4 regions of the Paenibacillus sp. MB22_1 genome follow, and region 3 is predicted to be linked to each of the others. Evidence: riboswitches for the same ligand, from Rfam matches in the RefSeq annotation. Region 3 holds a riboswitch; each other region holds the start of a gene.
The links. Region 3 has a riboswitch for cyclic di-AMP ahead of ACL02P_RS13265 (TrkH family potassium uptake protein). Riboswitches for the same ligand answer to the same signal wherever they lie in the genome.
Positions count from the first base shown of each region.

Region 1 (7,948 bases), 330 kb from region 3:
GAAACCACGGACTGTTGCAGCCGAAATTGAATCGAATACCTCGCGCATGTCGAACCAATCTTGCCGCCATGTAAATAATATTCTGGATAACCGTACGAATACGGCGACGCTGCACGTTGTTTCGAATCGGCGAGTCATGCTCACGCAGACTCTCCTGGCCGATGATTCGAAGAAGGTTATAGGCAAACAAGCCGGCATGCAGTACGAGATCATTCGTTGCGAATTTTCCTGCAGGCAGACGCTCCAAATCCAAATCGGTTTTGATTTCGCTGTGGAATTGCTCACTTGTCCCATGATCGCGGTAAAGCTCAATCACTCGTGACGGGGCACAGCGAAGCGACGTCCAATAGACGCTCACTTCAATTTCCGGGAACAGCAACACTTGTCGATCCCGATCAATCGTTCGATGAATGACGTGGAACACTTGGCGAAGGGGGCGGTCGAATCCCTTTTCGCGAAATTCTATCGCGCCGATATATTCGACTTTTCCTTCGCGCTGCTGGCAGGCGATTCCCGTCGTTTCCGCAATGCGCAGCCACATTTCCTTCGGTTCTCTGCGGAGATTGGCCTTGATGATATAGTCGGCTTTCTCGCGATGACAAACATGCAAATTTTCGGCGCTGTCGTTTCCAGCGTCCATGCGAATGAGCAGCGGCAGGTCCGTTGCACGTTTGGCGTATGCGATGCTCTGTTCTAAAAATGCGGCTGTTCCCTTCTGGCAATGCACACTGCCCTCACGCAGTTCCACATTAACGCCATAGCCTTCTTGGCCCAGGTAGGCAAAGATGGGAGCATAGCCGTCAGTCCCTTTGTAAGTACGAGATACGCCTTCTTTCTTTGTGCCGGAATTGTCGAAAGGAGATACGTCGATATCCAGCGGCGCATAAGCCTTTTCACCTGCTGTCAGCCCTGTTAATGGAGCCTTTACCTTGCGAATGAGATCAGCGGATTCCTCAAGTAAAATCCGGTTCCATTCCGGCGTCTGTGCTGCGGCGTCAAGACGCTGGCGAAGAGTCGGGCTGGAGGGGACTTTTTGGAGCTGAAGGCAGATTGTGAATACATCGTCTTTTCGAAACGGCTCAATATGGTCAAAGTCGCTCTTGCCTTGGCAGAGCAGGCCCAGATAGCTCTTCATGACATCGGCGTGGGAATGAATCGGTGTTTTCATACTTTTGATCTTTGTATGATTCAGGCGCTTTCTAAGTCCAGTATGCGCAAGCAAAGCGCCAACGGTTGCAAGACCGGCGTGAGTAGAGAGAATTAACTCTTTCGAGCGGACAAATTGGATCTTCATAGAGCACCTCTCAGGTGAAATTGGAAAAGTTATGATTTTCTTTTAATTTCTTTACCGGAGGTGCTTTTTCCTTCAATTATCTTTAATTTTCAAAGAACCTTTATCACGGATTCAGGCCATAAGTTAAAGCGAATAATGAATGGTCTTTAATAACTATTATTTTCCCATTAAATCTTTGATATTTTTTGTTTATTGCTTCCGTCAACAAAATATCCGATTTGAATTGGACTTCTTTATTCCACTGTATTTCAAGATACACTTGTTTGAATAGAATGTAAAAAAATGACAGAAAGCTATATAAAATGATGATATTCAATCCTATTAATATGAACTGGTGTATCATTGTGGTCTCTCCAAGAGCGGAAAGACAATATTCCAATATTCCCCATTGAATGGAATAACCCCAAATTTCATGCAGAACATAAAATGCCATATGACTCCAAAAGAGCAAACCAAGGACGATCATCAAGTAAAAAATAATCGAATGCTTTTTAATGGTTATCATGGCGATTTTTTTTCCATTCATTTAAACGTGATTCTAATAACTTCATCAACTGAGGATCGGCCTGCTGCATCGCATCAACCATATGATTTACCATCAAGTTCCCATAGTCGTTAATTAAACCTACGGTAACAGTTTTCGTTTGTTCGGTAATAAATTCTTCCTTGCTTTGTACAGGTTCAAAATAACTCTGTCTTGCTCTTCCCTTCCCTATAGTTGCTTTCTTCAGATGCCCTTTTTCAATCAAGCGATTCATCACCGTCATCACGGCATTGAAAGATAAATCATCATCCAGAAGAGACTGCACTTCTTTAATGGTTATTCTATTATGTTCCCAAATAATCTCCATGATTTGAGCTTCTAGAGAACCAAAAAAGCGATTTAGCCCCTCCTCGTTTAAATACATACGTTTAACAGACATGCTTACACCCTTTCATCCAAAATTGACTCTTAAAGTCCTATCTTGGACCAGAATCAACAACTGCTGTAAGTCTAACATACTACACATTGTAGTTAATAAATCTTCTTTGGTCAAATTATGAATATGATCGTCCTCTTTGGATGATCATATTCGAAAAATAGAAGGACAAGCCCATAACTATAGCTTGTCCTTTTAAAGGTTATTCTTCACCAATCATTTTAAGGTAACTCTGCTCACTCACAACACGTCTTGCAGTAACATACCGATTTTTATAATAAGATTCTGACAAACTGCTTATTCTTACACCTTTACTACTTGAAGAGTGTGCAAACTTATTGTCGCCGATATAGATGCCTGCATGAGAAATCCCCTTCCCATCCGTATTAAAAAATACCAAGTCTCCAGCTCGAAGATTGTCCTGATCCACCGGAGTTCCCTCTTTTGCCTGGCTTTTTGACGTACGAGGCAAATCCAATTTGAACTTATCAAAAATATATAAAATAAAACCCGAGCAATCAAAACCAGCTACTGTTGTACCTCCATACAGGTAAGGCGTCCCCACGACTTTATCCACTTCATTTTCAAGTTTGACCGAACTAGCAAAGGAACTGGTAGCGCTTGCTGAAAAAATAAGTGCTGCACCTAATGCCGATAAGATCAGTTTTTTCAAATATGTAGTCTCCCTTCGATGCCTACGGAGTTAGCTGAGGGTTCGGTAGAAGGTTCCCTATATTCTTTTTTACGAAAAGAATAATTCACCCAAAAGTGGTTCCCCCGTTTTCTGTTAAGAAATTCGGCAAAAATTAATTTTTTGTAACCCTACATAATGTAGTCTATTTTCTGTTATTTTGTCAATCCTTATTTTTTTAGAAGTACAAAAACCGTGATATGAATGGCTTAAATCACTTGCTAAAGGCTTTCGAGAGTTATTTGAAATGTCGAACTAAATGATTTTTTATAAAATAAAACCGCGCCGAAAATTGACATTATAATGTACCATATTTATACTACAATTTGTAGGGTTACAATATTTTAATTATTTAGCTTCCCTTCTTACATAGTGAATATGTCCTTAGCAACTGCTTATTTTTCTCTTCCTCTCTTCTACAATACGTTGATGTTGGAATAAGAACCGGAAGGTGATTAAAAATATCAAAAAAGGTTAAATTAATTACTTAAAAATAAATAAAAATGCGAAGGAGCAAGATCATGAATAACAATCATAAACATGATCAAAGCGATCATTCCCAACATTCCTCTGAACATCAACATAAAGAACTACACCACGAACCCAACGAACACCAACATTTACAACATGATGAACACGAGCACCATCATCAGCATGATGAGCACCGACATGTAAACCATGGCATGCACGCTGGCGGACATGATCATTCCAGACATCATGGGCATATGGTTGAAAATTTTAAAAAGCGTTTCTATATTTCCTTAATTGTCACGATTCCGATCCTGATCATTTCCCCAATGATTCAAATGTTTATGGGCGTAAACTGGCGATTTCCAGGGGATACGTACCTTCTTTTTCTATTGTCCTCGTTTGTGTTCTTCTATGGGGGCTGGCCTTTTATTAAAGGCCTTAAGGATGAGCTTTCCGCTAAAAACCCTGGAATGATGACTCTCATCTGTCTCGCCATCGTTGTTGCGTATGTATATAGTACAAGCTCTACTTTCGGTCTCACCACAACCGATTTTTTCTGGGAGCTTGCTACATTAATCGACATTATGCTGCTCGGGCATTGGATTGAGATGAAGTCCATCATGGGGGCCTCTAAAGCTTTAGAGGAGCTCGCCAAACTTATGCCTTCCGATGCACATTTGGTAAAAGAAAAAGGCGAGATTATCGAAATCGATGTCACTGAACTTAAAAAAGGCGATATCGTACTCGTCAAACCGGGGGAAAAAGTTCCGATCGACGGTCAGATTACTGAAGGCGAAACCTTGATTGATGAGTCGATGCTAACCGGCGAATCCGTACCGAATGCCAAGCAAGTAGGCGACCAAGTTATTGGCGGCTCCATTAACGGTCAGGGCTCTGTCAAGATTTCCGTTCAGAGCGTAGGCAAAGAGACATACCTATCGCAAGTAATTGCACTCGTTCAAGAAGCCCAGGCTTCCAAGTCCCGAGCTCAGGATCTGGCGAACCGTGCCGCTAAGTGGCTCTTTTATGGTGCCTTGGTGGTAGGGATTCTCACCTTTGCCGCATGGATTACACTAGGGTATCCGATCTCTTTTGCTTTGGAACGTATGGTTACCGTGCTGATAATTGCATGTCCACATGCGTTAGGGCTCGCCGCTCCACTTGTCATTGCAACTTCGACATCGCTTGCCGCAAAGAACGGACTCCTGATACGCAACCGAACCGCATTTGAAGGTGCGCGGAATATCCAAGCCATTGTGTTTGATAAAACAGGAACTTTAACTAAAGGGGAATTCGGGATTACAAATATCCATCTCGGTAACGCGTCCTCCGAGACGGAACTTCTTACCTATGCAGCAAGCGTGGAGACACATTCCGAGCATCCAATCGCCAGAGGCATTACAAAAGCTGCAAAGGAAAAAGGGATTCAACTTAAAGAAGTGACTGACTTCAAAGCACTCCCGGGCAGTGGCCTTCAAGGGATTGTGGACGGCAAGGAAATTATGGGGGTAAGTCCTGTATACGTAAAGGAGAAGCGCCTTTCATTTGATGAGGAACGCTTTAATCAATGGTCGCAAGAGGGTAAAACCGTTGTCTTTATCCTCGTTGATGGTCAAGTGGCAGGGATGATCGCACTGGCAGATATGATCCGAGACACTGCCAAAGATGCCGTTCAAGAACTAAATGATATGGGGGTTAAATCCATCATGTTAACGGGGGATAACCAGAAGGTGGCCCAATATGTCGGCAAGCAGCTAGGCTTGGATGAAATCTTCGCCGAGGTTCTCCCCCATCAAAAGTCGGATAAAATCGACCAGATTCAAGCAAAAGAAGGTTTGCGTACAGCGATGACCGGTGATGGGGTTAACGATGCTCCAGCGCTTGCCAAGGCAGATTTAGGGATCGCGATCGGTGCCGGTACTGATGTTGCGATTGAGACTGCTGACGTCGTGCTTATCAAGAGCAATCCGCAAGACGTCGTCAATATCATTAAGCTTTCCAGGGTGACCTATCGTAAAATGATGCAAAACTTATGGTGGGCGACTGGTTATAACATCGTTGCCATCCCACTTGCTGCAGGTGTTCTATTGCCGTTTGGCATTGTTCTCGATCCTGCAGTTGGCGCCATCCTGATGTCTTTAAGCACCGTCATTGTAGCCATCAATGCTAAATTACTGAAACTGTAAGCAAAAACTCCTGCCATTTAGGCAGGAGTTTTTGCTCAGGAATGTATCAAAACTTTGAATCATGAAGTTCCCATATTCAAAATATTTACATGAAGCTTGTCCATCGGCCCGAGGTCAGTAGAGCATTATCCGATCATGTTTCTTAAATGGCTGAGTTATGATCTTCATGCCAAATTTCATGAATCGCATCAGCCAAAATCGATATCGTACGATAATTTTCTTCTAATGCATTTTCAACACCGCCGATTTCAATAATAAGCGCGCTATATTCGGCAAGTGATTGATTATATTGTCCATTCCCGCTGGAGTGATCCTTTTGGTAAATCCCCTTGGAGATTCCAGGTATTTTTTCATTTAATTTATTTTGTAGCCGGGCTGCAAATTTCTTGATTTGTTTCCAATTGGGATTATCCCGTCCAACAACAAAATATAACTGAGCGTAATTCACATTGTTGTACAGTATGGTTGTTTTGCTTTTTGATTCCGAATCTCGATGTATATCAAATACATATTCAATGGATTTATGTTTAAAGAGCTCCTTGCTCAATGTAGCCTTTGAATAGGCGTAAGATTTTGCGTAGTCAAATTTATTTATTTTACTTGGATAATCTTCAGCAGATTGGATCACACTCATACCTTTTACTTTTAATTTATTGGATAGATCCTTTCCCAATAAAGTAACGTTTATTTTGGAATCAAAGGCCTCATTGGGATCGGTTTTACCTTGAAGTTCTGGCAACCAAGATTCACGATTATGGGTATGGTAAATCAGCACTCGTGGTTGCTCCGATTGCTTCGGCTTTTGAACCATCCTTTTCGCAGTTGGGGTCACCGCTGAATTTTTCAAGGAAGCGATTGGATTTGGCTTCTCTGCTTTTATTGTCTTACTTGATTTTTGAATAATGATCTTTTCTTCTTTTACCATCAGAACCTGACTTTTTTCAGGTAAGGTGCCAACTTTAGGTTCGTTTAGTTCAATGTACGCCGGGATGACTTTTAGGGAAATTAAAAAAGATGATAGAAACACTGACAGGCCGATCACTCTCAATTTGGTTCGCGTCATTGGTCTCCCCCTTCTCTTCGTTTTAGTACTAATCTATTTTTATTCGTAGCACTGATAGAATAGAACGAAATTAAGAGATTAGGACGCGAGCAGGCATGAGATAGGTGAAGCAAAATATTTAACATCACATTAAATCCACATAGTAACGACACAATTAAATGCTACGATAAACGAGTAGCAAAAAGTTGATAGAGGCACTAGCCTTGCATCTAAAGTGACATGGTATTTAATTAATTGTTAATATTAGTTATATCAGCTTATTGTATTAAAATTTTCCATTTCTATTTCCCGCCAATGTGCTAAAAGGGTAACAGGACGTGAAGTGTAGTCATGTTACCAAAAATTAGTAGATGAATCGTTCGGTTACTCTAGTACCATCTTGACGCTCTTGAGCTTCAACGGATGTTTTCTCGGCCTTCCTGGCCGCCCTTTCTTACGCCGGCCTTTGGATGGCCGAGACGGCGGTCGTAACACAGCTTGTTGAAACTCTTCCCACGATCGCTCAGCATATAAGCGCATGCGTTTCAAGATCTGCCATAAGCTTAGATCCGTTTGCATCTCTAACTTGATCAACAGCACCAAGCTGTACGCGATCAACGCCAGATAGATTTGGTTCCAGATGGCGGTCTGGTTTGCGCTGTAGATCTTCACCAGCCTCAGATGTTGCTTGATCCATTTGAAGAACAACTCGATCAACCATCGATAGCGGTAGATCTCGCTAATCTCTTGGGCAGAGCGATCCTGCACATTGGTCAGCAAGCGGTAGGTCCGTTTCTGCTCATCCGTAAACTCGATCAGTCGGGCTTGGAGGTAATGCGTCTGCTTCTGCTTATCGTTCCACTGGATCTCGACGTCCGCATCTATCGTGATGGGAAAACCCTCAGGAACCGCTCGCTGATGGAGGATGGTCACCTTGTTCTTGGTCTGCAATCTGGCCACAAACCTCATCTGTTGGTGAATCAGCGATTCATATAGCTCGTACTGGATATACCCGCGATCCATCACATGAATCGCATCGTCCGCCACCACCAGATCAAGAGCGACTTCCTGATCACTCACCGCCGCTGTGCTGTTGATGATCTTGCCGGGAAACACCGTTTCGCGATCGGCCACCACGAGCTGGGTATGGATCTTGACCGCATTTTGCTCTTTGCTCCAGTACGCCCAGCGTCCAGCTAGGGTAGGCAAGGTAAGCACGGTGGAGTCGAGAATCCGGAGCTTGCCGATATTCGGGATCCCTTGCTTCTGCTTGGTGATCTCCTGGATGCGTGCGATGTTGCAGAGAAAGATCGCTTGTAACAGATCCGTCGGGAGTTGCTTGAT
Region 1 covers NZ_JBLADV010000002.1:2,062-10,009, forward strand. The annotation lists gene ACL02P_RS11590 (IS1380 family transposase) at 1-1,294, opposite strand, end outside; gene ACL02P_RS11595 (BlaI/MecI/CopY family transcriptional regulator) at 1,786-2,217, opposite strand; gene ACL02P_RS11600 (C40 family peptidase) at 2,417-2,887, opposite strand; cyclic di-AMP (ydaO/yuaA leader) riboswitch at 2,892-3,026, opposite strand; gene ACL02P_RS11605 (heavy metal translocating P-type ATPase) at 3,427-5,562, shown strand; gene spoIIP (stage II sporulation protein P) at 5,705-6,625, opposite strand; gene ACL02P_RS11615 (IS4 family transposase) at 6,989-7,948, opposite strand, start outside.
Region 1: another riboswitch for cyclic di-AMP. It lies ahead of ACL02P_RS11600 (C40 family peptidase); the one in region 3 lies ahead of ACL02P_RS13265 (TrkH family potassium uptake protein).

Region 2 (7,948 bases), 140 kb from region 3:
CGCTGCCAATCATAATGTTGGGAGGGTCTCCGATTAAAGTCGCCGTCCCGCCGATATTCGTGGCAAGAATCATAGAAAAGAGGTAAGGGAACGCCTGAACCCTCAACCTCCGCGTAATGCTAAATGCCACCGGGACCATCAAAATAATGGTCGTTACGTTATCCAGGAATGCCGAACCTATCGCGGTGATCAGCGCCAGCAACCACAGCAGAGTGATCGGATTGCCTTTGGCCAGCTTGGCCGTCCATATGCCGATGTACGTGAATAAACCGGTCTTGGCTGTCGTATTCACGATGATCATCATCCCGATCAAGAGTCCCAGCGTATTAAAATCAATATGATGCACTGCGCTCTCCTGATCAAGGATGCCAAAGATTATCATGAACGCCGCACCAGCCATAGCCAGCACCGTTCGGTGAATTTTCTCAGATATAATGAGTGCGTAGGTCAGCAAAAAAATGATTAAAGCCCAAATGGCCTGTTGTTCCATACTTCTCTCCGTTCCATGCTAGTAAGCCATCTTACCATCTTATTAAGGATTGATGATTGATTCAAATTGCTCGATATTTTTCTTTGCTCCTATAATAACCATAATGTCGCCTTCATTTAACTGATCCATCGCAGTGGGAGCAACCAAAATACCGCCATTGCGGTGAATCGCCACGATGCTGCAGCCAAAGCGTGCCCGCATATTGAGGTCACCTATGCTTTTATGGTTCAAGCAAGTGGGAACTTTCATTTCTACGATGCTGTATTCCTTCGACAGTTCAATATAATCCAGCAAATTTGGAGTAACCAGCTGATGGGCCACACGAACCCCCATGTCGCGTTCTGGATAAATCACCCGATCCACCCCCAGCTTCTCCAGAGCTCGGCCGTGCAGAAGCGAGATCGCTTTGGCAACTACCGTTTTAATGCCAAGATCTTTGAGGAGAATAGCTGCCAGGATGCTCATTTGAATGTCGGTGCCAATCGCTACGATCCCGCAATCGAAATTACGAACCCCCAGCGACTTCAGCACCTCTTCTTCTGTAGCATCGGCGACAACCGTATGCGTGAGCCGATCGCTAAGTTCTTCCACGATCTCTTCATTCCGGTCGATGCCCAGAACCTCATATCCTAACTCCATCAATTCCAAGGCCAGACTCGAGCCGAAGCGCCCCAAGCCGATGATCACAAACTGCTGCTTTTTCATTTTTGCCCGTTTTCCCCTTATCCAATAATGATTTTGCCTTCTGGATGGCGGTACAGCTCTTTTCCTTTCTTCGGACCGAGCGCATAAGCAAGCGTCAGCGGCCCGAGCCGACCGGCGAACATGGTGAAGCTGATGATAATTTTACCGATAACCGTTAGTTTCCCCGTCAACCCCATCGTAAGTCCGACCGTGCCGAAAGCCGAAGTGGTTTCAAACAAAATCGATAAAAAGCTCGCGTCCTCCGTGGTAGACAATACCATTGCCACTGCTAAGACCAGGAATAAGGCAAGCATCGTGATCGTAAGCGCCTTAAAGACCCGTTCCCCGGCCATCCGGTACCTGAACAGGACTAGGTCAGTCCTTCCGCGAATCATCGAACCAACCGAGCCGACCAGAATCGTAAATGTGGTCGTCTTAATTCCGCCCCCCGTAGAGCCTGGGGAGGCCCCGATAAACATCAGGATGATCATGAAGAATTGCGTTGCCTGCCGTAATGACCCAATATCCAGCGTGTTGGCTCCCGCCGTACGCGGCGTCACCGATTGGAAAAACGAACCCCAGATCTTGCCGCTCCAACTGAGCTGAGCAAGCGTACGCGAGTTCGTGAACTCAAAGATGAAAATGACTAACGCCCCGATCACGATCAGCACCGACGTCATCGACAATACCACCTTCGAATGCAACGACAGCTTCCGCCGCTTCCGAAACTCGAATACGTCGGACAGTACGATAAATCCGATCCCGCCCGAGACGATCAGAAACATCGCAACGAAGTTCACGATCGGATCAGCAACGTACTTCGTGAAGCTTTGATATTCACCAAACAGGTCAAACCCTGCATTATTGAACATCGAGACCGCGTGCCAAACTCCGAAATACAGCGCCCTACCAATCGGCATATCGAATGACCATCGAATCGCAAACATCAGCGCCGCACTGGATTCAATAACGAGCGAATACAACAGAACTTTGCGGATTAACCGTACGATTCCTTCCACAGAGTTTTGGTTCATCGCTTCTTGGAGGATGAGACGGTCTTTTAGCGATATTTTTCGTTTCAGGACAAGGGAGAACAAAGTGGCCATGGTCATAAACCCAAGCCCCCCAATCTGGATCAGCAGGACGATCACGACTTGTCCAAAGGTTGAAAAATAGGTCCCGGTATCAACCACGACCAACCCCGTAACACAGGTTGCTGAAGTAGCCGTGAACAGTGCGTCGACGAACGGGAGTGTTTCCCCGGTCGTACTGGAAATCGGCAGCATGAGCAGTAGCGCACCCAGCAAAATAATGATCGCAAACCCAGTCACCAATATCTGCGGCGGAGAAAGGTTAATTTTCTTGGTATGCAACGCGTTCACCTCATCATCGTTCTGAAAAAAACACAAAAGAAAAAAAGCACTGGAAATCCAATGCCTTTCGGTGTTTGGTTCCTGATGCACAGGCCTACGAGGTTAGCTGACGGATTCGGACATGCCCAGTTGCCCTATTCGCGGAACATATCCCCTTGCTGGGAGTTGAAGCTCCGTGAAATTCACCCCAAAATATACGGTTCCCCCGTTTTCGTTGCGAAATTCGGCCAATCTTTTCAATTGTTTTCAATCATTTTTCGTCAAATGGATTATATCCCTTATTCCGTCCCGCCACAAAGCTCTATTTTCAAGAAAAAGACCAGAAAAGGACGAAATCAGGGATTGTGCAGATTAAGTTCGCCCCCAATCTAAATGATGCGTAGACTTGCCGAAGTTTTTGCCGTTTCTCGTCAATTTTGCCCTCCGTCTGGCGCAGGGGGGATAGCTGTGTTATCTTTACTTTGACGTACTTGAGGGAAAAACATACCTCATAATATAAGAAGAGTACGTGTTCCCGATTTCATTCAACTTAATAACAAAGGAGTTTTGCGAGTGAGTTCCCCTTTGACGTCAAATGGCCGCCGCAGGATGAAGACCAAAAATCTGTGGCTGCTGGCCGCCCTAGGATTCATTGTGTTCGTCGCCGTTCAACTGTTTCCGACCACCGATTCGGAGTCCTTGCAGCTGCAGCAAGCAAATGAGGTGATCAGCAAACCGGAAGCAGCTGCCCATGCAAGTGAATTTGTCCAATCCGTACTTGGGATCGACCTGCCGAATCCCACGAAGGATAAAGCATTGATTACATACGAAACGCGTTCCGATCTGTTTGGTTACTTAACCAAAGCCGATCTGCTCGCCCCATACTTAAAAACGTATGACAAGCAATTTCCATATGACGTATTTCGTGTCCGTTACACGGACCCCACCGAATCGTTAAGCGCCGTGACCGTGGATGTCCATATGACCACCGGTCAAGTCGTCGGCTTCGAGGAGATCAGTTCCTCCAGCAACGCCACCAAGCAGATGATGCTTGATGTAGGATCGGAAACCACCGATTCCATGAAGGCATGGGAGGGGGATTTAACGTTAGCGGAGAAAGAAGAGCTGGCACAGCCTTACCTGAACGCCTTTGGATTTAAACCAAGCGATCTGGAGCTGGCCTCCGGTGAAGGGGATGTGGGCCTCCTCTACCATATCAATGGCTACACGTTAGGCGAATCGCAAGCGGAAATCAAGCTCAGCTTCGAATACGGCAAGGTTTCCTCGTTGGAGAGCTATTTTACCGTACCGCAGGCTCATCAGGACTACGTCGCCGGACAGACGAAAATCGCCAGCTGGCTCACCTATGCCGGATACGCCCTGTTGACGTTCGTGCTGGCGATTCTGGCGATCGTCTACAGCGCGCTGACGCGGGCCCATACCTCGTTTAAGCGGGGTATTTTCCTGGCTTCGGCTTACTTCGTGCTATCCACGATTGGAACGATCAACATGATCCCCGTGTTCCAAAAAGACGGTCTTGAATCCGGCGTGCTCATCTTTGGCCTCTTCTTCCAAGGTCTGGTGACGTTGTTCCTCGCCGCTTCCGTGTACTTCTCGCTGGTGGGCGGCGATGGACTGTGGCGGAAGAACGGCATCAACTTGTGGGCGCGATCACGGGAAGAAGGGTACGGCCGTTCCATCCTGACCTCCGTGGCTGACGGGTATGCCTGGGCATTGATCCTGTTAGGCGTTCAATCCGTTGTTTTCTTCATTTTAGAGCAAACGATTCATACCTGGTCCACGACCGATGCGACGCAATCGCCTTACAACATGGTGTACCCGCTATTGTTTCCGCTGCTGGCTTGGGTGGCAGGGATCGGAGAAGAAGCGGTGTATCGCTTGTTCGGGATCCCAATGCTGAAGAAAATGTTCCGCAGCACCTTTATCGCCTGCCTGCTGTCGACCTTAATCTGGGCGTTTGGCCACACGTTGTATCCGATTTATCCGGTCATTTCGCGCCCGATCGAATTAACCTTTATCGGACTGCTGTTCAGCTTCGTGTTCCTGCGCTACGGCTTCGCGACCGTTGTCTTCTCGCACGTCATCTTCGACAGCATCCTGATGTCGCTGAGCCTGATGTTTATGGGCGGAGCGCTGAACATCGTCGCCGGGTTGTTCTACATCGCCTTGCCGGCGATCGTTGCGTATGTGATTTACTTGTTTAACCCGCCAAGCAAGGAGCGGAAGACCCCGACGCCGCAACAAAAAGAGGAGCCGTATGTTATGACTCCTCTGGCGGATCTTCGTCCCGAAGGGCATTAAGGATTTGACGGGCTAATTTATCCCCGATAGAAAGAGGCCGAAAGTCTTCGACGGAGGCCTCTTTAATTTTTTTCAGCGATCCAAAGTGCTTAAGCAGCGCCTTCCGGCGTTTCTCCCCGATGCCGGGGATCGAGTCCAGCCGTGAGGCGACCATCGACTTGGCCCGCTGTTCGCGATGGAACGAAATGGCGAAGCGGTGCACCTCGTCCTGAATCCGCTGCAGCAGGTAGAACTCCTGGCTGTCGCGCGGCAGATAAACCGGCTCCGGCGGATCAAACGCCATCAGCTGTGCGGTTTTATGCTTGGCGTCCTTCACGAGGCCGCATACCGGGATGTGTAGGCCCAGCTCGTTCTCCAGCACATCGGTAGCCGCAGAGATCTGCCCCTTGCCTCCGTCGACCACGATTAGGTCAGGCCGCGGTAAATTCTCCTTCAGCACCCGCTCATAGCGACGGCGGATGACCTCGCGCATCGTCTCGTAATCGTCCGGGCCCTTCACGGTTTTTACTTTATATTTGCGGTATTCCTTCTTGGCCGGCTTGCCGTCAATGAACACCACCATGGCTGAGACCGGGTTCGACCCTTGGATGTTGGAGTTATCAAACGCTTCGATCCGCGACACCGACTCCAGGCCAATCGCTTTGCCGAGGTTCTCGGCCGCCTTCGAGGTGCGTTCCTCATCCCGTTCGATCAGGCGGAACTTCTCGTCCAGCGTCACGCGCGCGTTCTCCTCGGCCATTTTGGTCATTTGCCGCTTTAAGCCGCGTTGCGGCACCAGCGTCTTCACCCCCAGCCACTCCTGCAAGGCGGTTGGAGCATCGAGCGCGCCGGCCTCCTCTTGATCCTCCGGCTTCTCCGGCAGCAGAATCTCCTGCGGCAAAGCCGGGTTATCGCTGTAATACTGCGTCACGTAGGACATAAAATCGCCATAGGCGTCGCCGTAAAACGGAAAGACCGACGCATGCCGTTCGATCATTTTTCCCTGACGCATGTATAGAATCTGCACGCACATCCAGCCCTTGTCTACGGCATACCCAAACACGTCGCGGTCCTTCGCATCGGTCACCGTAATCTTCTGCTTCTCCATCACCGCATCAATGTTAATGATTTGGTCGCGCAGCTCCTTAGCTCGCTCGAATTGCAGGGCCTCGGCTGCCTCGTGCATTTTGCGCTCCAGCTCTTTCTTGATCTCCACATGCCCGCCGCTCAGGAACGAGATGATCTCCTGCGTCATCTTCTCATACGTTTCCTTCTCGACCTCATATACGCAAGGTGCCAAGCATTGGCCGATGTGATAATACAAGCACACTTCCTTCGGCATCACATTGCATTTGCGCAGCGGATACATGCGGTCGAGCAGCTTCTTCGTTTGCTGAGCCGCGTAGGCGTTCGGATACGGACCAAAATATTTTGCTTTATCTTTAAGCACCCGCCGGGTCACTTCCAGCCGGGGATGCGGTTCATTCGTAATTTTGATATAGGGGAAAGTCTTGTCATCCTTCAGGAGGATATTGTAACGCGGATGATGTTCTTTAATCAGGTTACATTCCAGGATAAGTGCTTCCATATTGCTCGCGGTCACGATGTATTCGAAGTCGCGGATCTCGGATACGAGCAGCTGGGTTTTCCCGTTATGGCTGCCTGTAAAATAGGAACGGACCCGGTTCTTCAGCACCTTGGCTTTGCCGACGTAAATGATCTTACCGTCTTTGTTCTTCATTAAGTAACAACCCGGGGAATCGGGCAGCAGCGCCAGTTTATGTTGGATTCGCTCCATCGCTTTCTCGTAACTTAACGTTTCATTGGCCGATGTGTCCAAGCTTCCTCCTCCTTTCTCCACTCCAAGTTAACGCAGAAAACGCCTCCGGCCCAAACCGGAGGCGTCATCAAAGGCGTCAAGCGACGCGCCTGATCGTCTGGATTATTGATGTTTAGCGATCAGGTTCTTCAGCGTATCCTTCGAGTTCAATCCGACGATTTTATCGACCGGTTGACCGTCTTTGAACAGGATCAGTGTAGGAATGCTCATCACGCCGAAACGGGAAGCTGTTTCCGGGTTATCATCCACGTTCAGCTTGGCGATCTTCACGGAGTCACCTACTTCTGCATCCAGCTCCTCCAGAATCGGAGCGATCATTTTGCAAGGGCCGCACCATGGAGCCCAAAAATCAACAAGAACCGGACCTTGTCCTTCGATTTCAGCATTGAAGGACTGATCGGATACGTTCACGATAGCCATGATAATTTCCTCCTTATTTGGGTTGCCCGGCCTGGCACTTTAGTGACACAAACGCGAACAACTGGATAGTTAGACAAAAAAATTGGAGCAGTCAGCCCAAAAAGCTGTTGCCGAACTCATTATACCACACTACACTGAAAAAAAGAAAGTGTATGGTAACGCCTTCTTTACAAAACGAAAAAAGTTTGGTTATACTAAGAATAACCTGAAAACGGATTGTCTATGACATATTTCATTGACGAGACGATAATTTCCTGAGGAGGCCCGTCGCCATGGATGCTAACACGCATGCGAACGATCCGCGGCAGCATATCAACGAAGAACCCCGCAACGATCTGTTTGATTTGATGAACGGCTTTTTTGGCATGTTGACGTTTATGATCGTAATTTTCTTCGGCATGGTCATCATTAAATTTATCGCCAGCTAGGCGGTAACCAGACCTCGAATTAACGAAAGAGCCGGGCGATCCCCCGATAAGGGATGTGCTCGGCTCTTTATCTTTGTCCGCAGTATTCCGTTATTAGGCTTGGCCGCGCTTATTCGTCCCATTCACCTGAACAACGTTCACGAACGGGGCAATCCGATCCATTAACCGTTGGCCCTTATGCCGCTCTTCCCCGTCCTTGCTCGTAAAGCTCAAATGCTTCTCCAACGCACTCAAGGAATAGTTTGACGTGTAGAACGTGGGCTTCCGGTTCATCCGATAATTCAAAATCGCGCCCATGACATGGTCGCGCACCCACGGATTCAGGTTCTCTGCACCGATATCGTCAAAGATCAGCAGATCCACCTGCTTCATCATTTCCACCGTTTCGCGCAGCTTGTCGCTGTCCTGCAGCATGCTCTTCAGCTCTTCCACG
Region 2 covers NZ_JBLADV010000002.1:198,855-206,802, forward strand. The annotation lists gene ACL02P_RS12560 (ArsB/NhaD family transporter) at 1-490, opposite strand, end outside; gene ACL02P_RS12565 (potassium channel family protein) at 533-1,195, opposite strand; gene ACL02P_RS12570 (TrkH family potassium uptake protein) at 1,213-2,556, opposite strand; cyclic di-AMP (ydaO/yuaA leader) riboswitch at 2,624-2,786, opposite strand; gene ACL02P_RS12575 (CPBP family intramembrane glutamic endopeptidase) at 3,136-4,848, shown strand; gene uvrC (excinuclease ABC subunit UvrC) at 4,808-6,625, opposite strand; gene trxA (thioredoxin) at 6,770-7,087, opposite strand; gene ACL02P_RS12590 (hypothetical protein) at 7,360-7,515, shown strand; gene dnaI (primosomal protein DnaI) at 7,609-7,948, opposite strand, start outside.
Region 2: another riboswitch for cyclic di-AMP. It lies ahead of ACL02P_RS12570 (TrkH family potassium uptake protein); the one in region 3 lies ahead of ACL02P_RS13265 (TrkH family potassium uptake protein).

Region 3 (7,948 bases):
ACCGGAATTTTTGGATAGGGCGAAAAAAGCTTCTGAAAATAGGCTAAACCAGATGATCAATGCGACAATGCAGAAGATACAGTCAAAATATAAAACGGATGTGGCTGGATTTGGTGATAGCTTGAGGATTGCGAATCCTAAATATTGGAGGAGGGTTGAAAATCATTGGGACGACGTCTTTAGCCAAACACCTGTGACTTTTGAGATTAAGTTATCGATCACGGATTATGGTGCCTCAAAACAATGAACCAGGCTACCCTTATTTAGAAATCGTCGAGCATTACAGCTGAGCACACTCGATGACTTTCTCTCAATAGTTGGCTTTCAAAGTCCGATCTGTTATTGCAGTTGATTGGAGATTATGAGTACTACTTTTAGGAAATATGAACCCGATGTTGTTTTCGTGTATAATGTGATTTAAATCAATAAACCTTTGGAATAACCTTGCATAAGGAGGATTTTATGTTCAAAATAATGGATTGCTGATGATACAGCGTTTATGAGGATGATGCTGAAAGAGATTGTAAAGGAAAGTGGTTTTGAAGTAATAGCGGAAGCTGAGAATGGCAAAGAGGCTGTTCAATATTTCACAATGTCCTGATCTGAATTCTACTTTACATCAAGGGGAAATCTATTATTTATGAAAAATCTATTCATTCGTTTTAACCGTATACAGAACAAGATTGGGCTTGGCTTTCTCGTGGTTGTCATTTTTTTTGTCTTTGCTCTTATCAGCGTAATTCAACAACTATCTTCTTTTGAGAGAGAGACGCGATTGATTACGGATCATGACATGCAGGTACATAGTCTTGCCCAGTCCATCGAGAAGGATTTGGTGGATATGGAAACTGGTCAAAGAGGATTTGTTATAACCGGTGAAAACAAATATCTGGAACCTTACACCAATGGCAAAGTTAACTGGCAGAGGCATTATGATGCCCTCTATCAGCTTGTTGCAGATAATCCTGACCAACAAGAGAATTTGAAAGCTATTCGTGAAAATGTCGAACACTGGATTCAAAGCTCAGGCGAGGAAGCAATTACATTAAAAAAGGCCAATGACAACAAAGGCATTCAGCAGTTTTTTCAGAACGACCCGGGGAAAGAGGCTATGGATTCCATACGTGAGCAGCTTTCGTCATTTCGTTCCATGGAAAAGCAGCTTACGATGAAGAGAGTAGCGGATCTTGAAAAGAAAAATGGTCAACTCCGGTTACAACTGTACGGTTCTTTCTTTATAATTCTCATCGTATCTGTAATCTCTGCCATCTTTACAGGTACACTAACAACCAAGAACGTACGTAAAGTAGAAAAAGCGATTGCTGAAATCGCTTCTTCCGGTGGCAACCTGACAAAACGAATTACAGTAAAAACCAAAGATGAAACAAAAGATTTGGCGGATCAAACCAATTTAATGTTATCCAGTCTCCAAAATATGATCACTGATATACAAGGCAACACTCTGGAATTGGAACGATCCTCATCCATATTGAAGGCTGGTGCAGAAGAGGGAGCCAATTCCGCCGATCAAATATCTGAATCAGTTAGACGCGTAGCGCAGGGGGCAGAGCACCAAGTCTCACAGGCGCAAGAGATGTCTGCGATCTTGCAACAAATGGTATCTGGACTGGAACAGGTTGCTGTGACGTCAGTCGATGCTTCCAAACTTGCTAAACGAGCACAATCCGTCGCTACGAGAAGTGCCGGTGAGATGCGTGATACTGCGAAAAAAATAAGCAAGATGGAAGAAACATTTTCCGACATTCAAGCTTCAGCTCTAGAACTGGCATCGTTGTCCGAGAAAATACGGGATGTCGTTACATATATTCAGGAGGTCTCCACCCAGACCAATTTGCTGTCACTGAACGCTGCTATTGAGGCGGCGCGCGCTGGCGATCAAGGCCAAGGTTTTGCCGTCGTAGCCGGAGAAATCCGCAAACTGGCAGATCAGGCGGCGTATTCGACTCGTGAAATTCATGAAACTATCGAAGTGATGTTAAACGGAATAAACGGACTGGTCCAAAAGCTAGAAGAGAACAGTCGTGGCGTCAAGGACGGGATTCAAGCCATGTTGAAAGCTGGAGATTCTTTCCAGACTATTACGAACGAAGTGGACAGTTTGAGTGTTCAAGTTATGGATGTTGCTTCTTCTGTGGGGCAAATGTCTGTCGGGAGCAAAGCGATCGAAGGTTCTATTAGAGAGATCACGAGGATTACTGAAGAGACCGCCTCGTTCGCTGAAGAGGTCTCAGCTATGACTGAAGAGCAGGCGGCCACAAGTCGTGAAATGTTCCAAACCGCTCTCCAGCTTAACGAAATGTCAGATTCCCTGAAAGCGTTAGTTGGAAGATTTAAAGTCTGAGTGCAAGTCCCGATTTCCTTGTCTTAAGGAGAACGGGACTTTTTTAGGTGTAAATGAAAGCTTCTTGAAACTGTATAGACTGGAGTTGACATGAATTCTGCCGCTTTCATTACCACTCCACCTCCGGTTGAACGGATACGGATATTTTAGTTGAAGACGTATTGCAGAAGGACAACGTCTTCGAAAACACAATTATCTTCTGGAATGGTGACCAGGCTTTAACTTGTATCTTCCTGTATTAGTTAATTGGACATGGATACTTACATTTCGTAACGCATCCTGATGCAAAACAAAATGATGTTTGGTCTCCATCCGATGCCATAACTCGGGATGGTGTCGATACAGCGGTTCTGCCAAATTGTAGATATCGACCTCACGCATAAAGCCCTTAAGGTAAGTCAGACGAATTTGCCTTTCCATTTTTTTCTTTGCAAGGTCGAGTAATTCTTCTTCGGATATATTCTGATGTAAACACGAAGACCTTGAACTGACGGTAGAATTCGCACTTTTGGCTTCTCCATGACGAGAACAGCTACTGACTGGGTCCCACGTTCGAGATAAAGTGGCGAACGAACCATCTTTTTATACATCCAGGGGAATCCTTTTCCGACGCATACAGGGGCTTCCTTCGTCTTTTGCTGGCCTTCCAGCTTAGCAACGCTGGAAAAATCCATTAATTGCAAGTAAACAATGTACTTTATTATAGTCAATACAAAATTACCCGCCAGACGAAAAGTAAAAATGACGAGAAACGGCAATAACTTTGGCAAGTCTACGCATCATTTAGATTGGGGGCGAAGTTGATCTGCACAATTCCTTATTTCGTCTTTTTCTGGTCTTTTTCTTGAAAATAGAGCTTTGTGGCGAGACGCAATAAAGGATATAATCCATTTGACAAAAATGAATGAAAACAATTGAAAAGATTGGCCGAATTTCGTAATGAAAACGGGGGAACCATATATTTTGGGGTGAATTTCCCGGAGCTTCAACTTCATATATGGGAGGATGAAGCGTCCGCGAATAGGGCAACTGGGCATGTCCGAATCCGTCAGCTAACCTCGTAGGCCTGTGCATCAGGAACCAAACACCGAAAGGCATTGGATTTCCAGTGCTTTTTTTCTTTTGTTCTTTTTCAGAACGACGATGAGGTGAACGCATTGCATTCCAGGAAAATCAACCTTTCTCCGCCGCAGATATTGGTGATCGGCTTTGCGCTCATTATTTTGCTGGGGGCGTTGCTGCTCATGTTGCCAATTTCCAGCACAACCGGGGAACCCCTTCCGTTTGTCGACGCATTGTTCACGGCTACTTCAGCAACTTGTGTTACGGGGTTGGTCGTAGTCGATACCGGCACCTATTTTTCAACATTTGGACAAGTCGTGATCATCCTCCTAATCCAGATTGGAGGGCTTGGGTTTATGACCATGGCCACTTTGTTTTCCCTTGTCCTGAAACGAAAAATATCGTTAAAAGACCGACTCATCCTCCAAGAAGCGATGAACCAAAACTCTGTTGAAGGAATCGTACGCTTAATCCGCAAAGTTTTGTTATATTCGCTCCTTATTGAATCCAGTGCGGCGGTGATGTTTGCGATCCGCTGGTCATTTGATATGCCGATTGGTCGGGCGCTGTATTTTGGAGTTTGGCACGCGGTCTCAATGTTCAATAACGCCGGGTTTGACTTGTTTGGTGGATATCAAAGCTTCACGAAGTACGTTGCTGATCCGATCGTGAACTTTGTTGCGATGTTTCTGATCGTCTCGGGAGGGATCGGATTTATTGTACTGTCTGACGTATTTGAGTTGCGAAAGCGGCGGAAGCTGTCGTTGCATTCGAGGGTGGTATTGACGATGACGTTGGCGCTGATTGTGATCGGGGCGATAGTCATTTTCATCTTTGAGTTCACGAACTCGAAGACGCTTGCTCAACTCAGTTGGAGCGGCAAGATCTGGGGTTCGTTTTTCCAATCGGTGACACCGCGTACGGCGGGAGCCAACACGCTGGATATTGGGGCATTGCGGCAGGCAACGCAATTCTTTATGATCATCCTGATGTTTATTGGAGCCTCCCCAGGCTCGACGGGGGGCGGTATTAAAACGACCACATTTACGATTCTGATCGGCTCGGTTGGCTCAATGATTCGCGGAAGGACTGACCTGGTCCTGTTCCGATTCCGGATGGCCGGGGAACGGGTCTTCAAGGCGCTTACGATCACGATGCTAGCCTTATTCCTTGTCATAGCAGTGGCAATGGTATTGTCTACCACGGAGGACGCGAGCTTTCTATCGATTTTGTTTGAAACCACTTCGGCTTTCGGCACGGTCGGATTGACGATGGGATTGACGGGGAAACTGACGGTTATCGGTAAAATTATCATCAGCTTCACCATGTTCGCCGGTCGGCTCGGGCCGCTGACGCTTGCTTATGCGCTTGGTCCGAAGAAAGGAAAAGAGCTGTACCGCCATCCAGAAGGCAAAATCATTATTGGATAAGGGGAAAACGGGCAAAAATGAAAAAGCAGCAGTTTGTGATCATCGGCTTGGGGCGCTTCGGCTCGAGTCTGGCCTTGAAACTGATGGAGTTAGGGTATGAGGTTCTGGGCATCGACCGGAATGAAGAGATCGTGGAAGAATTTGGCGATCGGCTCACGCATACGGTTGTCGCCGATGCTACAGAAGAAGAGGTGCTGAAGTCGCTGGGGGTTCGCAATTTCGATTGCGGCATCGTGGCGATTGGCACCGATATTCAAATGAGCATCCTGACGGCCATTCTCCTCAAAGACCTGGGCATTCAAACGGTAGTTGCCAAGGCGATCTCCCTTCTGCACGGTCGAGCTTTAGAGAAGCTGGGGGTGGATCGGGTGATTTATCCGGAACGCGACATGGGGGTTCGTGTGGCCCATCAGCTGGTTACTCCAAATTTGCTGGATTATATTGAACTGTCGAAGGAATACAGCATCGTAGAAATGAAAGTTCCCGCTTGCTTGAACCATAAAAGCATAGGTGACCTCAATATGCGGGCACGCTTTGGCTGCAGCATCGTGGCGATCCACCGCAATAGCGGCATCCTGATTGCTCCCACCGCGATGGATCAGCTTAATGAAGGCGACATTATGGTTATCATCGGATCAAAGAAAAATATCGAGCAATTTGAATCCATCATCAATTCCTAAGTAGGGCTTGCTGAACACTAAAAAAAAACAACAAAAACCGCATAACAACAAGGATTTTAAGGCCCATTTGTCGAAATCATATGCAAAGGAAATGCTTGAAAACCACCTAAAACCTTTGCAGATGGAGTGACGAAGATGTTTAAGCCGACCGCGCACCTCGATAATCAATTGATCCTGCCTGGCGATTTCTTTCTGCCCTTTGGCGGAAAGCTGGACGAGGACAATCGCTGGGTCCAGTTGGCGCGGTTGGTGCCGTGGGCGGAGGCTGAGAAAACATACGGTCAATTTTTCAAAGACACCTTTCGCGGCCAGCAAACGATCAGTCTTCGGATGGGGCTCGGTGCGCTCATCATTCAGGAGCGAATGCAACTGACCGACAGAGAAACGTTGGAGTCGATCAGCGAAAATCCTTACATGCAATACTTCATTGGTCTGCCTGGATTCGTCATGAAGCCACCGTTCCATCACTCCATGATGACGCATTTCCGCAAGCGTCTGACGGACGTGCTGGCAGAGTTGAATGAGATCGTCGCCACCGAAGGTGCGAAGGAAACGAAAGATGATGATGACAGCAACAACGCGACCGGCGGCGGTAAAGGCCAAGGGAAGCGCTCGAAGAAGCGCGCCTCTGATGAAGAAGTCGAGCAGCAAACCATGTTTGCACAATCGCAAGTCGCATCGTCAGAAGCAGCGTCTCCCGTGGAGTCGATGGCTACAAAGTCAGAGGTTTCTGAAACGAATAAACTTGTTTGCGAAGCGCATCCGAAATCGACCGCAGAATGGGAAGCCCCTGAGCAGCCGAATCAAGGGACCGTGCTGGTGGATGCCACCTGTGCGCCGGCGGATGTGGCGTATCCGACCGATCTGAATCTGTTGAATGAAGCGCGGGAGAAGCTCGAAGCGATCATCGATACGCTGCATGAGCCGGTCATCGGACAAATGGCGAAACCGCGCACGTACCGAGAAAAAGCGCGCAAACAGTTTCTGGCCGTTTCCAAGCAACGCAGACCGGGGCCGAAAGTGATTCGCAAAGCGATCAGGAGGCAACTCGGTTACGTTGGACGGAACCTCTCCATCATCGCCGAGCAAGCCAAGTCGCAACCGCTCACGCTACTTGGCCGCAAAGCCTATCGCGACCTGCTGGTGATTCACGAACTGTACCGTCAGCAGCTTCACATGTACAACGAGCGTTCCCACCAGATGGAAGACCGGATCGTCAGCATTCATCAGCCGCATGTCAGGCCGATCGTGCGCGGGAAAGCCAAGGCGCGCGTCGAGTTCGGAGCCAAGATCGCGGTAAGCATGACGAAGGGCTACGCGTTCCTTGATCGGCTATCTTGGGATAACTTCAACGAGAGCACGACGCTCATGGACGTGATCGAGAAGTATCGCAGCCGCATGGGATTCTATCCGGCTGTCGTCCAAGCGGATCAGATCTACCGCACACGCGAAAACCGGAGATTCTGCAAACAGCATGGGATTCGGCTCAGCGGACCGGCACTGGGACGCAAGCCGAAAAACGGCCCGACAAGCGAAGATAGGCAAGTGGCCAAACAGGATACCGGAGAACGAAACGCAATCGAAGGCAAGTTCGGAGAAGGCAAGCGCAAGTACGGGCTTGGCTGTATTCGAGCACGCCTTGCAAAGACAAGTGAATCCGTGATTACGCTGCAACTTCTGGTGATGAACCTGGAGCGCAGGCTCCGCGTTCTTTTTTGCCTCATTTTTACGCTGCTATCTCGCAGTCGCCTAGCCATGAGTTTCGGTTAAAGAATCGTTCAGCAAGCCCTAAGTAGGGTGGGATGGTGGCTTACTAGAACATCTTTACCACAACGCGGAACAGATGCTTGACAGCGTTGCTGAGTACTTTCAGTGATTTTTTGTTTCCGGGATGCAGCAAGGGTGTGAGTGGAATCCATGATGATGGTTTTGGACTGAGTCCTTTCTCGATGCAATGGCGTACAACGCCCTTGAGCACTTTACGTCCAATCGCTGGGGACGCAGGTCAATCTGGCTTCGATCATGGGAGCTTTGTCCTGCGCGTACGATCTGCCGGAGTCCCGGTTGTGGAAAGATCACAGAGCAGGCCTGGAAAAAGCGTTGCAAGGGGTGGGGCTGCCGGAAAGCGACCGCGCCGAGCTTATACCGGGTGATCTTCGAGAGTGGAGAGTGACCGGTGAAGCTGGTCGTTCAACCGCTGCTGGAAGTGGACGGGGGGCCCGGTGCGATGCCGTCGGAAAAAGAAACCGGGCATAATCCTTTCCTTAGAGGACGGTTGTAAAAATTCAGTAAAACTTAATTTCACTTTCACGGTCACATTGTTGCACAAGGGAGATTAGACGCGGCCTTTCCAGCGTGTGGCATTTACATTCCAAAATCCCTATTCCGTCTTCTGTTTTTCCAGGTTCTTTAAG
Region 3 covers NZ_JBLADV010000002.1:336,893-344,840, reverse strand. The annotation lists gene ACL02P_RS13280 (Ger(x)C family spore germination C-terminal domain-containing protein) at 1-247, shown strand, start outside; gene ACL02P_RS13275 (methyl-accepting chemotaxis protein) at 641-2,362, shown strand; gene ACL02P_RS13270 (hypothetical protein) at 2,761-3,132, opposite strand; cyclic di-AMP (ydaO/yuaA leader) riboswitch at 3,278-3,444, shown strand; gene ACL02P_RS13265 (TrkH family potassium uptake protein) at 3,511-4,854, shown strand; gene ACL02P_RS13260 (potassium channel family protein) at 4,872-5,534, shown strand; gene ACL02P_RS13255 (IS5-like element ISPaen2 family transposase) at 5,670-7,304, shown strand; gene ACL02P_RS13250 (YitT family protein) at 7,820-7,948, opposite strand, start outside.

Region 4 (7,948 bases), 1.4 Mb from region 3:
GGATTAAGCCGCAAAATCCGATTAGACGATGCAAGCATGCTTATTCCGTTCTTATCGAAGGTCCTCCGGATCGTTGTGGTTATCATAACTGTAGCCTTAATTGGGGCGGAATGGGGATTTAGCATCAATGGACTGGTGGCCGGCATGGGGTTAGGCAGCTTAGCCGTAGCTTTGGCTGCCAAAGATACGTTAGGGAACATCTTTGGCGGCATTGTGATTATTTTGGAAAAGCCTTTTTCCAAAGGAGATTGGATTCTGACGCCCACCGCTGAAGGCACGGTGGAGGATATTACTTTTCGCAGCACGAAGATCCGCACCTTCGCTGATGCGGTGATTACCGTTCCCAATGCTCAACTGGCAGATCAGCCAATCACGAACTGGAGCAAAATGGGTAAGCGAAGAGTGACTTTTACACTTCCTGTGGCGCTGGACTCTGATCGGGAGCGGATGATGGCAGCCATCCATCGAATCGAACAACTGCTACGCGACAACGAGCAAATCGACCCAGGCACCATTTTCGTGAAGTTTACGGATTTTAACGAGAGCAGCTTAGGCATTTTCATCTATTACTTCACGCGATCAACCGTTTGGGGAGAGTACTTGTCAGTGCGTCAGGAAATGAATCTGGCCTTTATGCAGGTGCTGGAGGAAGAGGGGATTAAGCTGGCTTATCCGGCACAACGTGTATTTTTCGAATCGGCGCCGGAAACGTCCGGTGAGGTGGACACCACCCGCTCGAGACAATATGAGGTCTGAATGCCAACCATCCCGCGGCGGGTTGCTCGCGGGATGGTTGGCGTTTTTAGCAAAGATCAAATTCAAAGCTTTATTAAAGAAAACGACATTAAGACGGCTGGCGATATCCAGAACGCGCTTAAGAAGCCGTCGCAGCGGCGCTAAAGCCGATTTACAAGGCGGTCAACGAACAGGCTGCCGCAGCCGCGATGGATGAGTTTGAAGCCGTATGGGGCAAGAAATTCCACACGTCGTAAGCTTTGTCGAATTGGTTATTAACCAGTTTAACAAGAGCGATATTAATCCTGTCGCTATAGTTCCAATCAAAAGTTGTTAACGTGCATTTGACTATGGTTAAATGGAACTATATATTGGACTATATAATGAACATCACACGATAGATTTAGAATCAAATGCCTATCTTAAAGATAGGAGGAGATACTTGGAGCGGAAAAACAATGTGCTTTATACTACGAATAAACCAGGTGATACTAAGATGAATCGAATTCGCAATATTTCTATCCGGACCCGGATCATGGTGCTTGTCTTCTTGGCCATGTTCGTCTCCAATACCGCTCTAATTGCAACCTTATCCTATAGCCAGAGTAATGATTTTTTTCAACTGATTACCCCCTCTTTGGGATTAAAGGCATTGATCATTTTTCTCATTTTCCAAGTGATATCTGCGTTTATCTCCGAAGCTTTTCTAGTTCGTCCGCTTAAAGAAGGCGCGAAGCTCGCTAATTCTATGGCCGATAACGATCTATCGACGCAAATACATACGTTTCAGCAAGGGGAAGCCGGGCAAATGATCTTCTCGCTTCAGAAGGCCAGAGATAACTTGAAGCATTTGATCGCATCCATCCAATCCTCCTCCGAACGAGTGACGCTGTCTTCGGAAGAGTTAAACCGCATCATTGAGCAGGCGAATGGGCAGATGCACGGAATCAACAAGGGTATCAAGGATTTGCTGAACGTATTTACTCAAAACGCGGAAAGCATGAAGCAAACGGCCATTGCCATTTCGGAGATTACGAACCATTCGCAGACGACAGCAGAACTTGCTAACCAAATTGCCGAGCGGGCCCAATTGGTGATGAATTCCGCAGAAGGCGGGAAGCGTTCGGTGGAATCGATCGTTGAGGCGATTAGTGAGCTGGCGGTGAATACGAAGCACGTCAACAGTGAGGTACTTGGGCTTGAGGAACAGAGTCAGAAAATTACCGAGGTTGTCAGCATTATTCAACAAATTTCCGAACAGACTCACCTGTTATCCCTTAACGCCGCGATTGAAGCGGCCCGGGCCGGGGAAGAGGGCAGAGGGTTCGCGGTGGTAGCCGGACAAATCCGGAAATTAGCCGAGGATACGAACCGCTCCCTGCAGGAAATCAGCAGCTTGGTTGAAGATATGACCGTTCGTACCGGCAGTGTGGTATCTGCGGTTGCCCAGACGGAAGAGAAGGTTCAGCAGGGCGTAACGCAATCGGAGAACGTGAAGATCAATATCGAGCAAATCATGGACAATATGGAGAACACCTTCGCCATGTTGAACGATATTTCCGATGGGGTTACCACCCAAGCCGCAGCGCTGGAGGAAATGACTGCAACGCTGGAGGATGTGAACACCACGATCGAGTCTGGCTTGCAAGTGTCCGGCGATATCCAAGATCAGCTTGGTACGCAGGAACGGATCTTCGGTGATATCGAGAAGACCTCCTGTAAGTTGGTCGAACTGTCCGAGAATATGAACGGATTGACGAACGTGTTTAAGCTATAATCCATCAATACGGCATTAGAAAGGGCGTCTGATTTTTACAGACGTCCTTTTTCTTCCTTCCTTCTGAACGAAAGGGATAATTCTGTAAGGAGGCTTTCAAGACCTATACCGCCCAATCCATCCAAATCATCGATTCCTGCTTCAAATGGCGCTATAATAAGCATGATCATACTGAAATTAGACAGACAGCGTGGGAGAGGAGCGGTGAGGAGCATGTATGGAAATGATGGGGTACTGGATAGGCGGACACTGAAGGCGGCCTTTGACCGGACGGTTTATCAAGTGGTGGGCCACGGAAAACGGAATGTAGAGGTGCTGAAGCAGGCTTTTGCCGAGATCAGCGGCGGGGTAGACAGCGACATGTACGGTACAGGACAAGCGCTGGAAGCCTTCGAAAGGAAAATGGCTGCGGTGCTCGGCAAGGAGTCGGCTGTATTTTTTCCGAGCGGCACGATGGCGCAGCAAATTGCTTTACGGATTTGGTGCGACCGCAAAGGATCGAAACGTGTGGCCTATCATCCTTTATGCCATTTGGAAATTCATGAGGAAGACGGATTAAAGGAACTGCACGGGCTGGAGCCGATTCTCCTGGCGGATAAGGATCGGCTGATTGAGATGGAGGACGTTCGGCAACTGCCGGAGGATGTCTCGTGCCTGCTGCTGGAGCTGCCGCAGCGCGAAATCGGCGGTCAGCTGCCGCCGTTCGCGGAGCTTGAAGCCATTTCCGCCTACTGCCAGGAGCGGGGCATTAAGCTACATCTGGACGGAGCCCGACTGTTCGAAGTGTTGCCTTACTACGAAAAAACCGCCGCAGAGGTTTGCGCCCTGTTCGACAGCGTCTATATCTCGTTCTACAAAGGCATCGGCGGAATCGCCGGAGCCATATTGGCAGGGGATCCGGAGCTGACGAAGGAATCTAAGGTGTGGAAAAGACGCCATGGCGGGGATCTCATCAGCTTGTATCCTTATTTTCTGAGTGCGGATTACTACTATGAGCAGCGCATAGGAAAGATGGGGATGTATTATCGGCAAGCGCAGGAGCTCTCCAGTCTGTTTAATCAATGTCATCGGATGAAGACCGTCCCGGCGATCCCGGTGTCGAACATGTTCCATGTTCATTCGGACGTTCCCAAGGATCGATTGGAGCCCGTGCTGATTGAGGTATATCGGGAAACCGGGGTTGGCTTAACCTCTTTCGTCAAGGAGAAGGCAGATGGGGGAAGTACCTTTGAAATCAGTATCGGAGATCGCTATAGCGAGGTGCCGGAAGATCGGCTGCAGCTGGCGTTCGAGCTGCTGGATAAGAAGTTGAGAGGACTCTCGTTTTAAACCTGTATCGGTTTGAGATCAGAACACCGTAGGAAGCGACTGGATGTCGTCCCTTACGGTGTTTTTTGCATGTATGCTTCGATAATTCAAGCCTGCCCTCAAAAATGAATGCAAGAGGATGATGTATGCGCTTCCTCGAACAAGGTCGATCCCATTTTCCGACCCATTCGCCTTTTCCTCATCTTTACACTTCTTGAGGCGGGGAGTATGATTCATCCGTAGCAATTTGATATGGCGAAAATACCTGATCGCTGAGTTCTTTCTTTATTTCAGAAAGAAACGGGGGAACCAATGAAACGCGTCCAAAAGGGCGGGTTTCCGGGGTGAATCGCTTGATTTGGCCAACTTGGCCAAACTGCGTAGGGCTGCTTTCGTGCCCGAATCCGTCAGCTAACTCCGTAAGCGTCCGAAAGAGGGAATTGTCGCAGTGATCTGCTTGAACTTTTTAAAGCGGCTGCGGGAAGGTCCAACTTTCCTGCGGCCTTTTTGTGTTGTTCGCTGCAGGAATGGGAAGCCTAAAGGACTACGAGCGGATCAGGATTGAAGGCTATTTTGAGAATGAAAAGAGGATTTCATCATGGTAAGCAAACTGAAGCGGGTACTGATCGGCAGACCGATGAAAAGTACCGAAATTGAAGGAGAAAAGCTAAGCAAACTTAAGGCATTGGCCGTATTGTCGTCGGACGCGTTGTCCTCCGTGGCATACGGTACGGAGCAGATTTTGATCGTCCTGATGGCGGCGGGATTTTCCGCGCTCTGGTATTCGATCCCGATCTCGTTTGCGGTACTTGGGCTTCTGTTGATTCTGATTCTGTCGTACCGCCAGACGATTTTCTCCTATCCGACCGGGGGCGGGGCCTATATCGTGGCGATGGATAACCTGGGGCGGTCAACCGGACTGCTGGCCGGCGGCTCGCTGCTTGTTGATTATATACTGACGGTAGCTGTAAGTTCGTCAGCCGGTACAGATGCCATAACATCCGCATTCCCTATGCTGCATGATCAGCGGGTGCTGATCGCCCTCCTGATGATTACTATACTGACCATCATGAACCTGCGTGGGGTCACGGAATCGGCTTCAATGCTGGCGGTTCCGGTATATCTATTTGTGGCCTCCATCTTCGTCCTGATTGTGTCGGGACTCTACAAGTATTGGACTGGCGGGATTCATGCCAGCGCACCGGAGTTCGGGACGGCCGTATCCAACGTCAGCTTGTTCCTGCTGCTCAAGGCGTTCAGTTCGGGGTGCTCGGCCTTAACGGGGGTTGAGGCGGTGTCCAACGCCATTCCGAACTTCAAGCCGCCGGCGGAGCGGAATGCCGCAACCACGCTGGTGATGATGGGTGTCATTCTCTGCACCATGTTTATCGGTATTAGTGCGCTGGCCTATTGGTACGGAATTGCTCCGGATCCGAAGGCCACCGTAATATCTCAAATCGCTGAATCGACCTTTGGGCGCGGGATCTTGTACTACTTGATCCAGGGCATTACAGCGTTAATCCTGTTTCTGGCAGCCAATACGGCTTATTCGGCCTTCCCGCTGCTGGCGTTTATGCTCGCCAAAGATAAATACATGCCGCATGCGTTTATGGTGCGCGGTGACCGGCTTGGCTTTTCAAACGGAATTATCTTCCTGGGCGTAGCCTCGGCGCTGCTGGTTCTTGGATTCCACGGCGACACGGAAAGCCTGATTCCGCTCTATGCGGTTGGGGTATTTATTCCGTTCACCTTGTCCCAGCTGGGGATGATGGTGCGCTGGATCAAGCGCAAGCCGCAAGGTTGGGTGTTCCGGCTTACGATTAACACGATTGGCATGCTGACGACGCTGGGCATTACGCTCATCTTCATCATCACGAAGTTTTCACATGTCTGGTTCGTATTCATCTTCTTGCCGCTCGTGATGTTTATTTTCTACCAGATCCATCGACATTATATCAATATCGCCGACCAGCTTCGGATTGACATCGATAAAGACAAACCTTGCATAAAGGGCAGCACGATCGTCGTGCCGGTGGCGGGCGTTACCCGTGTCGTGATGAACTCGTTAAGCTACGCCAAATCGCTGACGGATAACGTTGTTGCGGTGTATGTCGGATTTGATGATGAGGACATCGAACGGATGGAGAAGAAGTGGGAGGAATGGAATCCGGGGGTTCGGCTCATTACGCTGCGCTCCAGCTTCCGCAGCATTATCCGGCCGCTGATGAAGTTCATTGATACCGTGGAATGGAAAACGGCGGAGACCGATCACATTACCGTCCTGATTCCTCAGTTTATTCCTCGGCACTGGTGGCAGAATATTTTGCATAATCAGTCGAGCTTGTTGCTTAGAGCTTATTTGTTTAACAAGAAAGATATCGTCATTGCGACTGTACCTTATCATTTGCAAAAATAAGCAAATTCCCCCGAAGCCGTCGCAACGGCTCGGGGGACCTTAGTTTAATTATTGAATTTGATCCAGCAGCTGATAAGCTTCCTGTTTGGTTTTCACCTGCAGCAGCTGTTCGCGGAATGCGTCATCCATCAGCTTGCGGGACAGCATTTGCAGAATTTTTAAATGCTCATTGCCTTTGTTTTCGGCAGGGACAGCGATCATAAAGATCAACTTAGCGGGCGTTCCGTCCGCGCTGCTCCAATCCACGCCTTCCGGCTTGATCCCGAATACGACTCTTGGCTTCAGCACCGCCACCGACTTCCCGTGCGGTACGGCGACGTTCATGCCGATCCCGGTAGAGCTTTCTTGCTCGCGCTTCAGAATCGCCTGCTTGAACTCAGCAGAGGAGGTCAGCACACCTTCAGCGTTCAGCTTTGCAATCATTTCGTCGATGATCCCGTCCCGTGTTGACGCGGACAGGGAAGGCTCAATCAGATCCAAACTGATGATATCCGTCAGCTTGCGAACTGTGCTTTGAGCTTCGGCAGCCGGCACGCTTACCGGGCGGACGTTCTCCGCACGTGGCGTTTCCATGGCTGGAGCCGCCTCGTCCGCAGCGCTCGCTTCGGCGAGCTGAGGCTCGACCTGTTCTTTCTTCAGCAATTTGATCATTAAGGCCGTAACGATGGAACCCGCGATGACGGCCACGAAGAACATGAGGACATTGTCAACGGCGCCAAGTACGGCAACGATTGGACCGCCGTGAGCTACGCGGTCGCCGACGCCGCCCAGCATGGCGATGACGGAACCTGTCATCGAGCCGACCATGATGCTGGGAATAACGCGCAGTGGGTCTTGCGATGCGAACGGAATCGCACCTTCGGTGATCCCGAACAAGCCCATCGTAAAGGCGGCTTTGCCGGATTCCCGTTCGGCATTATGGAACTTGCGTTTGAACAAGAACGTTGCCAGGCCCAGACCGATCGGCGGAATACAGATCGCAACGGCGATCGGACCCATGATTTGATAGTTCCCCTCCGCGATCATCGCGGAGCCGAACATGAACGCTACCTTGTTAACCGGACCACCCATGTCGAAGGAGATCATGGCGCCCAGAATCAAGGCCAGCAGAATCGAGCTGGCTCCTTGCATGCTGGCAAGCCAGTTGGTCAGCCATTCAAACACTTGGGCGATCGGGCCGCCAAGCAGGTAAATGAAGGCGAGACCTACGATCAGCGAAGAGAGAACCGGGATGATGATGATTGGCATGATTGGATTGATCGCTTTCGGCACCTTCCACTTCTTGATCCAAAGTGCAACGTAACCCGCCAGGAAACCGGCGATGATCCCGCCGATGAAGCCGGCACCGGCTTCACTTCCGTAGAAGCTGCCATTGGCGGCGATGTAACCGCCGATGATCCCGGGAGCGAGACCCGGCCGGTCGGCGATACTGAACGCGATGAACCCGGCTAGCACCGGTACCATAAACGTAAAGGACGCAGATCCCAGCTTCTCGATGGTTTTCCAGAACGAGTCTTCTGGAATTTGCAGGCCGCCCGGAGTAGGTACGCCGCCGATCGAGAGAGCGATGGCGATCAAGAGACCGCCCACGACGATAAACGGAATCATATACGAGACACCGCTCATCAGGTGGCGATAAAAGGCGTTTTGCTGCTTGGCGCCAGTCTGTTTGGCCGGCGTACCTTCATTGTTATCCTGTCCTTGGTATACCG
Region 4 covers NZ_JBLADV010000002.1:1,695,990-1,703,937, forward strand. The annotation lists gene ACL02P_RS19715 (mechanosensitive ion channel family protein) at 1-756, shown strand, start outside; gene ACL02P_RS19720 (hypothetical protein) at 757-900, shown strand; gene ACL02P_RS19725 (methyl-accepting chemotaxis protein) at 1,232-2,512, shown strand; gene ACL02P_RS19730 (threonine aldolase family protein) at 2,726-3,841, shown strand; cyclic di-AMP (ydaO/yuaA leader) riboswitch at 4,081-4,261, shown strand; gene ACL02P_RS19735 (APC family permease) at 4,419-6,236, shown strand; gene ACL02P_RS19740 (fructose-specific PTS transporter subunit EIIC) at 6,285-7,948, opposite strand, start outside.
Region 4: another riboswitch for cyclic di-AMP. It lies ahead of ACL02P_RS19735 (APC family permease); the one in region 3 lies ahead of ACL02P_RS13265 (TrkH family potassium uptake protein).